Regions from separate parts of the Pantoea sp. BRR-3P genome, predicted to be linked through region 4. Evidence: predicted binding sites of a transcription regulator. Region 4 holds the regulator's gene; each other region holds the start of a gene.
What was found. Region 4 encodes PurR, which represses purine synthesis genes. Its sites were predicted from a motif close to CANGCAAACGTTTGCNTG; they were not measured.

Region 1 (2,203 bases), 1.5 Mb from region 4:
CAGAACCGAGTTTGCCGCTCTTATCAGACATGCCCGCCGGCAGTGAGAAGCTCAGCTTGCCGTCCATCAGATTGACCGTCTGAGCAGACTGGCTGGCGCTGGCACCGTTGCTGTTTGCTGCTGCATCATCTTTCTTCTGGTCACATGCCGCCAGGCCTATCACCAGCAGGCCAATACCCACATATTTCACTACGTTACGCATTCTTTTCCCTTTTACATGATTCCAGTCAGGCGTTATCAAAACGGAATCGGCGGGCAAAAGCAACCGCCGGAGTGTCAGGAAATTTTAGCGTGCCATGGCGTTACGTCTATGTGGAATCAGCCGAAATTCACCTGTCGCTGTGCGGAACGCTCGGCTAATCGCTTCAGCATGGCATTCAGCAGCACGCCGTAAGCCGGCAGGAAGAAGATCATGCAGATCAGCACTTTGAAGCTGTAATCCACCAGGGCGATCTCGACCCAATGCGTAGCCATAAACGGGTCTGGACTCTTGTAAAAGGCGATGAAAAAGAAGGCCAGCGTATCGCTGATATTGCCAAGGAACATCGCGGCCGCAGGGGCAATCCACCACTGGGGTAATTGGCGCAAACGGTTAAAAACGTGGACGTCAAGGATCTGGCCCAGCGCATAAGCCATAAAGCTGGCGCAGGCGATACGCGCGACAAACAGATTAACCTCTTCCAGCGATGCCCAACCCTGCCATTCGCCTTGATAAAAGACGCACGAGACGATGTAGGAGATCACCAGCGCTGGAATCATCACCGCCAGAATGATGCGACGAGCCAGCGGCGCGCCAAAGATGCGCACGGTGAGATCGGTTGCGAGGAAAATAAACGGAAAGCTAAACGCGCCCCAGGTGGTGTGGAAGCCGAAGATGGAAACCGGCAGCTGTACCAGGTAGTTACTGGAGGTGATTACCAGCAGATGGAAAAGCGATAGCCAAAACAGCGCATGCATGCGCTGACGTGCAGAAAAAGCAATCATGTAGGACCTTTTTAATAGTGGGGTGAGGGAACCCATTGCCCGTCATACTTCAAGCCGTAGCTGCGTTGGCTGCGTGCGTCCACCCCAGTCACTTACTTCAGTAAGCTCCTGGGGCTGCTCGCACTTGCCGCCTTGCTACAGCTCGAATTATTTAGGGCAAAATATGGTAGCAATTTAAAAATCGGCGGCATCTTAACGCGTTGCGTAATTTATGCAATGGTTAATTTTAACGCAATCGTTATCGCCTTGCGTTGGCTAATTCACACGCTAAAATGTGCGCCCATCATCCACCATAGACAGAGAATCATGAGCGATCCCTTTTCTGCGCCTGACCATCAGCTTGATGCCCTTGGCCTGCGCTGCCCAGAGCCAGTAATGATGGTGCGTAAAACCGTGCGCAGCATGCAGGCCGGTGAAACCTTGCTGATCATCGCCGATGATCCCGCCACCACGCGCGATATTCCCGGTTTCTGCCGTTTTATGGAACATCAGCTGCTGGCACAGCAGACCGAAAGCCTGCCGTACCAGTTTCTCATCAAAAAAGGCGCTTAACGCTGACGCAGCAAGCGCAGCGCATTCGCGGTAACCAGCGCGGTGGCACCGGAATCTGCCAGCACCGCCAGCCACAAACCGGTAAAGCCGAGCAGCGTGGTGACGAGGAAAATCGCCTTCAGGCCCAGCGCCAGCGCCACGTTCTGCCGAATGATGGCGCGCGTGCGCCGTGCCAGCAAGATCGTGCGCGGCAGAATCGCCAGCTGATTTTGCGTTAATGCTACATCGGCGGCTTCCAGCGCGACGTCGGTGCCGCTGCCCATCGCGATACCGATCGTCGCTGCTTTCATCGCAGGCGCATCGTTGATGCCGTCGCCCACCATCGCCAGCGATTGTTGCGCGCCTAATTGCCGCACGGCTTCCACTTTATCGGCGGGTAAGAGACCGGCGCGATAATCAATCTGCAATTCGGCGGCAATGGCAGCGGCTGCTCGCGGGTTATCACCGGTCAACATCACGCTATTTACACCCAGTTTTTGCAGTTGAGAGAGTGCGCTTATCGCCTCTTCACGCAACTGATCCCGCAACGCCAATGCGCCGAGTACCTGCTGATCCTGCAACAGCAGCACCACGGTTTGACCCTGGGCTTCCAGCTCGGCAATCAGCTGCTGCTGAGTTGCGTTAAGCTGCCTGGCTTCACGTGGCGTGAGTAACTGATAGGTCACGC
Region 2 (2,203 bases), 1.1 Mb from region 4:
ACCGCTTCACCCGGCGCAACGTCACGAATGAACTCGAAGCCCAGCGTGTCGAGCGCGACACTTTCTGACGCCACCATATATTCGGTGCGGCCATCAGCGATGACGCGCTTGCCCAGCACCAGCGGACGAATACCGTTAGGATCGCGGAAGGCGACCATACCGTGCCCGATAATCATAGAAACGACCGCGTAAGCGCCGCGCACCTGCTGATGCACTGCCGCCACCGCAGCAAAAATGTTGTCGGCTTCCAGCGGGTAATGCTGAAAACGGTCCAGCTCCTGCGCGAAAATGTTCAGCAGGATTTCGGAATCTGAGGTGGTATTAACGTGACGGCGGCCCGTTTCGAACAGCTGTTTGCGCAGTTCATGCGCGTTGGTCAGGTTACCGTTGTGCGCCAACGTGATGCCATACGGGGAGTTCACGTAGAAGGGTTGCGCTTCAGAGGCGCTCGAGCTGCCTGCCGTGGGGTAGCGTACATGGCCAATCCCGATGTTGCCCTGCAGACGCTGCATGTGGCGCGCTTCGAACACATCGCTTACCAGACCGTTGGCTTTACGCAAACGGAAGCAGTTAATAGCATCGATGGTACAAATGCCGGCGGCATCCTGCCCGCGGTGCTGAAGCACCGTTAACGCGTCATAGATTGACTGGTTTACTGGCATAAAACCGGTGATACCAACAATACCGCACATATTGTCATTTCCTCATTAGCCGCACTCCCGATGGTGTCACCGGGGTAAAAAACTCGACGTGCTTTTCAGGTAATCAAAAAACCACCTGATGATGTAACTGAACTGGGGAATAAGCTGCGACTGTTGCCAGTCCGGGCTTTTGGAAAAGCCGGTGAATGTATCAAGGAAGAAAAGCATAGCAGACACTATCAGCACGCCACGCAACGCCCCGAAACAGACCCCCAACACCCTGTCGGTTCCCGACAAGCCAGTTTTCTCAACCAGCGAGCCGATCACATAGTTCACGATGGCCCCCACAATCAGGGTGGCCACGAATAACACCGCGATGGCGATGCCGTTGCGAACCAGTTCGTCGTCAAAACCTGTAAACCAGACTGCAAGGTAGGCGTAATAATGACTGGCGACAAAAAACGCGCATCCCCAGGTAACGAGAGATAAGGCTTCACGGACAAACCCACGAATCAGGCTGACCAGAGCCGAAAAACCAACTACCGCAATAATGACGTAATCAATCCAGATCATGAACTCTTCCAGCCCAGTGCTATCGCACCCCCTGCATCCAGTTCGGGGCGCATTCTAACAGAAAAAGAAAACGTTTGCGTAGGGTTTTCCGGTTCTGTATCCGTAAAAAGGGCGATGAAAAAAACTTTCCTCGCCCCGTGTGTTATCAGCAATTTAATTTGCTGATATTTAATGATTTTATTGCCGCGCTTCGCTACAAAAATTTTGTAAAGCCGCGCCTTTTTCTACTATCGGCGCGGCTTATCAGCGCCCTATCGCGCGCTATAAGGTTTCACCACCCCACCCAGACCTGAGATGCTTTGCAGCTCGCTAAGAGAACCTTGCAGCTTCGCTTTGTTAGCATCCGGACCGACATAAATGCGGGTAATTTGCCCCTGCACCGGCGATGACGGAACGGTAAAGGCGCGATAGCCGGAGAGACGCAGCTGCGCCACAATCTCGCTCACTTTCGCGGCGTTCTTTAACGCACCCAGCTGTACCACATACGCCTGCCCCGTCGGCGCAGCTGGCTCACTCTGCTTCGGCGTTTCTGCCGGTTTTGGCTGCTCAACCGGTTTCGGCTGCTCTACCGGCTTCGGCTTCGGTTGCTCAACCGGTTTTGGCTTCGGCTGTTCTACCGGCTTTGGTTTCGGCTGCTCGACCGGTTTTGGCTTCGGCTGTTCTACCGGCTTCGGTTGCACCTGCTGATGTACCGGTGGCGGCGTCACTACGCTTGGCTCGGTATTCTGCGTCGGCTGCGCGCTGCCGCTGGTGGCAGTTTTGCCGCTCGCCGGGTTCTGCACCGCGCCTGCACCTTCCGGTGGCTGTGCCGGTAAAGGCTGTGTCACCGGTGGAACCATTTCACTGTCCTGCTGGTCGTCAGGCTTCGGCACCAGCGGAATAGCGGCGAACTCTTCTTTGTAATGCTTTTTCTTACCGTCTAGCAGGCCAGGCAAGACGATGACACCAATCGCCACCAAAATGACCGTACCGACTAAGCGATTTTGAAA
Region 3 (2,203 bases), 770 kb from region 4:
GTTTCACCACGGTCCAGGTGATGAAGCCAAAGGCAATACCGTTGGCGATGGAATAAGTCAGCGGCATGGTTAGCGCCGTCACGGTCACTGGCGCCGCAGTGGTGATGTCTTTCCAGTCAATATCCGCTAAACCCGAGGCCATCAATACCGCCACAAACAGCAGCGCAGGTGCCGTTGCATACACCGGTACGCTGCCCGCCAGCGGCGAGAAGAACAGGCTGAGCAGGAAGAGGATAGCTACCACAATCGCCGTCAAACCGGTGCGACCACCGGCACTAACGCCTGCAGCAGATTCCACATAGCTGGTGGTGGTTGAGGTGCCGAGCAGCGAACCGAACAGTGCAGCGGCGCTATCGGCAATCAGCGCACGGCCCATTTTCGGCACGTTGCCCTGCTCATCCGCTAATCCTGCACGTTTGGTCACGCCCAGCAAAGTGCCGGTGTTATCGAACACATCCACAAACAGGAAAGCGAAAATCACGCTCACCAGGCCCACATTAAACGCACCAGCAATATCCAGCTGCATCAAGGTCGGCGCAATGGAGGGTGGCGCGGAGAACACACCGCCAAACGGCGTCAGGCCAATACCCATAGAAATGAAGGTGACCACCAGAATGCCGATCAGTACCGCGCCGGTTACGCGACGCGCTTCCAGCACCACAATGATAAAGAAGCCAAGCAGCGCTAACAGCGGGCCAGGTTTGGTCAAATCGCCCAGGCCAACCAGCGTTGCCGGATTGTCCACCACGATACCCGCGCCTTCCAGGGCAATAATCGCCAGGAACAGGCCGATGCCAGCACCAATGCCTGCACGCAGCGGCAGCGGAATGCTGTTAATAATCCACTCACGAATTTTGAAAAGCGACATGGCAAAGAAAATCACCGCTGACAAGAACACCGCGCCCAGTGCGACTTGCCACGTGTATCCCATGTGCAGAACCACGGTATAAGTGAAGAAGGCGTTAAGGCCCATGCCCGGTGCAAGGGCAATCGGGTAGTTAGCGATCAGGCCCATCAGCACACAGCCAATCGCCGCCGCCAGACAGGTTGCGACGAAGACCGCGCCTTTATCCATGCCGGTTGCGCCGAGGATGCTCGGGTTAACAAACAGAATGTAGGCCATCGCCAGAAAGGTCGTGATACCCGCAATGATTTCCGTGCGGACCGTTGTGTTATGCGCTTTTAATTTGAAGAGTTTTTCTAACATCATCATCTCTCATGAGCGGAGTCGGCACCAATGCGCGTTCTCACTTGCCAATGTGGTTTACATGTTTATTTTTGTAGTGAAGGCTAGGCGGCGTTGAGTGAAATCGTCCGCTTACCCTTGTCTCTAATAGCAATAGCTATGCCAGCCTCGTACGCAATCGATTACGTTTCTGATTACCTGTGGGGCTAAGATAATTCTGAACCATAACGAGGCGCGATTATGGTGCATTGCACCGCTGCCGCGCAATCGTTTTCCCTCCCCGCGATGATGACGGCAAAATGGTGCTGCACAGCACGCTTTCGTACTATCACAGGCGATGGCGCTCACGTTTCTGGTGCTGGTTTCAGCAAGCAAAAAACGCCGGGTTACACTGCTTTTAACCCTTTCGTAACAAAAGAGGCGCCCCCATGAAGCCCGCGATTTTGGTGGTCGATGACGATCGTGCGATATGCGAACTGCTGCATGATGTCTTAAATGAACATGTTTTTACTGTTTACAGTTGCCATCAGGGTAAAGATGCGCTCACGCTGCTGGCACTGCATCCGGAAATATCGCTGGTGATGCTGGATATGATGCTGCCCGATACCAATGGTTTGCTGGTGCTGCAACAGATGCAGCGGCAGCGTCCCGATGTACTGGTGATCATGTTAACCGGCATGGGCTCGGAAGCAGATATGGTGGTAGGCCTGGAGATGGGGGCGGACGATTACATCGCCAAGCCGTTTAATCCGCGCGTGGTCGTGGCGCGTGCGCGGGCCGCATTACGTCGCTGCGGGCGGCTGGCGCAGCCGGAAATTCTGCAGGATGAGGGCTGGCAATTTAACGGCTGGCGTCTGGATGATGCGCGCTGCCAGCTCTTTAATCCGCAACGTGAAAGTGTGCCGCTTACCCAGGGCGAGTACACGCTATTGCGCGCGCTGGTGGCACATGCGCGTAAAGTGTTAACCCGCGATCAACTGCTGGAGCTAACGCACAGCGAAAGCCTCGACGTTTTCG
Region 4 (2,203 bases):
TGGCGCTGTGTCGTGAGTCCTCATCATCCTTTAGTCAGTAGCGTTGAACTGGATGATGAAACTCTGCGGGCATGGCCTTCGCTGGTGCTAGAAGATACCTCGCGAGCGTTGCCGCGCCGCATGACATGGACGCTCGATAATCAGCGGCGCCTGGTGGTGCCAGAATGGGAAACCGGGCTCGACTGCTTGCAGGCAGGATTGTGCGTTGGGATGGTGCCGGGCCATTTAGCTCGACCGCTGCTGGATAACCACGCGTTGGTGGAGCTGCAATTGCCGCAGGCCTTTCCAGACAGCCCCTGCTGCGTTAGCTGGTCAGAACAGCGCGCGTCGCCGGCGCTGGATTGGCTATTAGCCTATCTCGGGGATGCCGAAACGCTGAACCACGAATGGCTCAGCGAAGTGACACACTAGCGACGATAGTCGCGGAATGGCCCGTCTGCCACGGAGCGGCGCTCAATCAGCGTGGGTTGAACCTCAATGGTTTGTGGCTCTTCACGCTTGCTGGTGATGCGATCGAGCAGCATCTCCAAAGCTTTTTCACCTAATTCGGCTTTAGGCTGATGCACGGTGGTCAGGGCGGGCGTGAAATAACGCGCGTTGCGCACGTTATCATAGCCAATCACTGAGATATCCTGCGGCACGCGCAAACCCATTTCATCTGCTGCGCAAATTGCGCCCATCGCCATAATGTCACCACCGCAGAACACGGCGGTGGGGCGCTGTTTCTGATTAAGGATTTGCTGCATCGCCTGATAACCCGATTCCGGTTCAAAGTCGCCCTGAACGATCCATTCCGGGCGCACAGTGATGCCCGCTTCATTCATCGCCTGAAGGAAACCGGCATGGCGTCCGCCGCCGGTATTGCGCTCCAATTGCCCCGGAATTGCGCCAATGTCGCGGTGACCACGTTCAATCAGATATCGCCCAGCGAGATAGCCACCCTGGAATGCATTATCCTGCACGGTATCGGTAAAATCGCCGCGCGAAGCGCCCCAATCCATAACAACCATCGGGATATTGCGATTTTCTTCAAGCATTTGCAGCAAATCATCGGGGTATTCTGAACACATCACGAGCAATCCATCGACACGCTTCTGCGCCATCATGGAGAGATAAGCGCGCTGCTTTTGTAAGTCGTTATGCGCGTTACCCAGAATCAACGTATAGCCGCGATCGAAGCAGTGATTTTCTACCGCTTCAATAATTTCGGCAAAATAGGGCGCTTCACTGGAGGTCGCCAGCAGGCCCAACGTTTTGGTGTGATTGACTTTCAGGCTACGCGCCACGGCGCTTGGCGAGTAGTGCAATGCTTTGATCGCTTCCCATACGGCGTTACGCGTCTCTTCTGCTACGAAACGCGTTTTGTTGATGACATGCGAAACCGTGGTGGTCGAAACACCCGCGCGTTTTGCCACATCTTTAATTGTTGCCATGAAAATGGTACTCCTGGGCTTATCGCAACTTACTGATAAGTATATTGTTAAACGTTTGCGTCTGCTAATGCTTTTATCGCCCAAAATAAGGGGCAAAACGGTGTGGTTTAGCAGACAAAATCACTTTATCGCGCTGTAAACACAGCCTGCACAAAATGTGTTGCGCAACGAAAGGCGGCGATTCTAGCAAGCCCGGGCGGATAACACGAGATTTTTGCCCATCGCTGTGCGAAAATCGCTTTAACCCTAAGAAATGTGTGACTAAGGAGGAGTAATGAGTACGGATTTGAAGCTGGCGCTAATGACAACCGTTGGTGCTCTGTTAATGATTATTGCCTTTAGCTTTACTGCAATCATGCATTAATAAAAAAAGCCGGAGCAGCTCAATGCAGCGTCCGGCTTTTTTCTGCGCGTTGCGCAACAACTAACGAATGGTTTTCGGCGTCATCATACGACGCGCCCCAACATAGTGTTTCTGCCAGTAATCCTCACCCAACGCGCTAATCTGAATATCTTTGCCGGTACGCGGCGACTGAATGAATTTGCCATTTCCGAGATACACGCCAACATGATCGGCAGTACCACGATTATTGATGCGGAAGAACACCAAATCACCTTTTTCCAGCATTTCACGCTTAATTGGTGCAGCATCGCGCAGGTGATACATCTCATTGGCGGTGCGCGGGAACTTGAACTTCACCAAATCTTTATAGGCGTACCACACCAGGCCGCTGCAGTCGAAGCCGGTATGCGGGGAGGTGCCGCCCCAT

Region 1: a site for PurR is predicted at 1,213-1,230, ahead of tusA (sulfurtransferase TusA). Genes of this name have one in related genera too.
Region 2: a site for PurR is predicted at 1,278-1,295, ahead of cvpA (colicin V production protein). Genes of this name have one in related genera too.
Region 3: a site for PurR is predicted at 1,447-1,464, ahead of AAGR08_RS06680 (NCS2 family permease). Genes of this name have one in related genera too.

What each region holds. Positions count from the first base shown of each region.
Region 1 is NZ_CP155066.1:3,736,408-3,738,610, reverse strand. It holds gene AAGR08_RS17330 (DcrB family lipoprotein) at 1-202, opposite strand, end outside; gene AAGR08_RS17325 (7-cyano-7-deazaguanine/7-aminomethyl-7-deazaguanine transporter) at 319-984, opposite strand; gene tusA (sulfurtransferase TusA) at 1,291-1,536, shown strand; gene AAGR08_RS17315 (zinc/cadmium/mercury/lead-transporting ATPase) at 1,533-2,203, opposite strand, start outside.
Region 2 is NZ_CP155066.1:1,123,741-1,125,943, reverse strand. It holds gene purF (amidophosphoribosyltransferase) at 1-692, opposite strand, end outside; gene cvpA (colicin V production protein) at 729-1,214, opposite strand; gene dedD (cell division protein DedD) at 1,466-2,203, opposite strand, start outside.
Region 3 is NZ_CP155066.1:1,463,538-1,465,740, reverse strand. It holds gene AAGR08_RS06680 (NCS2 family permease) at 1-1,210, opposite strand, end outside; gene AAGR08_RS06675 (response regulator transcription factor) at 1,615-2,203, shown strand, end outside.
Region 4 is NZ_CP155066.1:2,229,699-2,231,901, reverse strand. It holds gene punR (DNA-binding transcriptional activator PunR) at 1-411, shown strand, start outside; gene purR (HTH-type transcriptional repressor PurR) at 408-1,433, opposite strand; gene AAGR08_RS10290 (YnhF family membrane protein) at 1,708-1,797, shown strand; gene AAGR08_RS10285 (C40 family peptidase) at 1,858-2,203, opposite strand, start outside.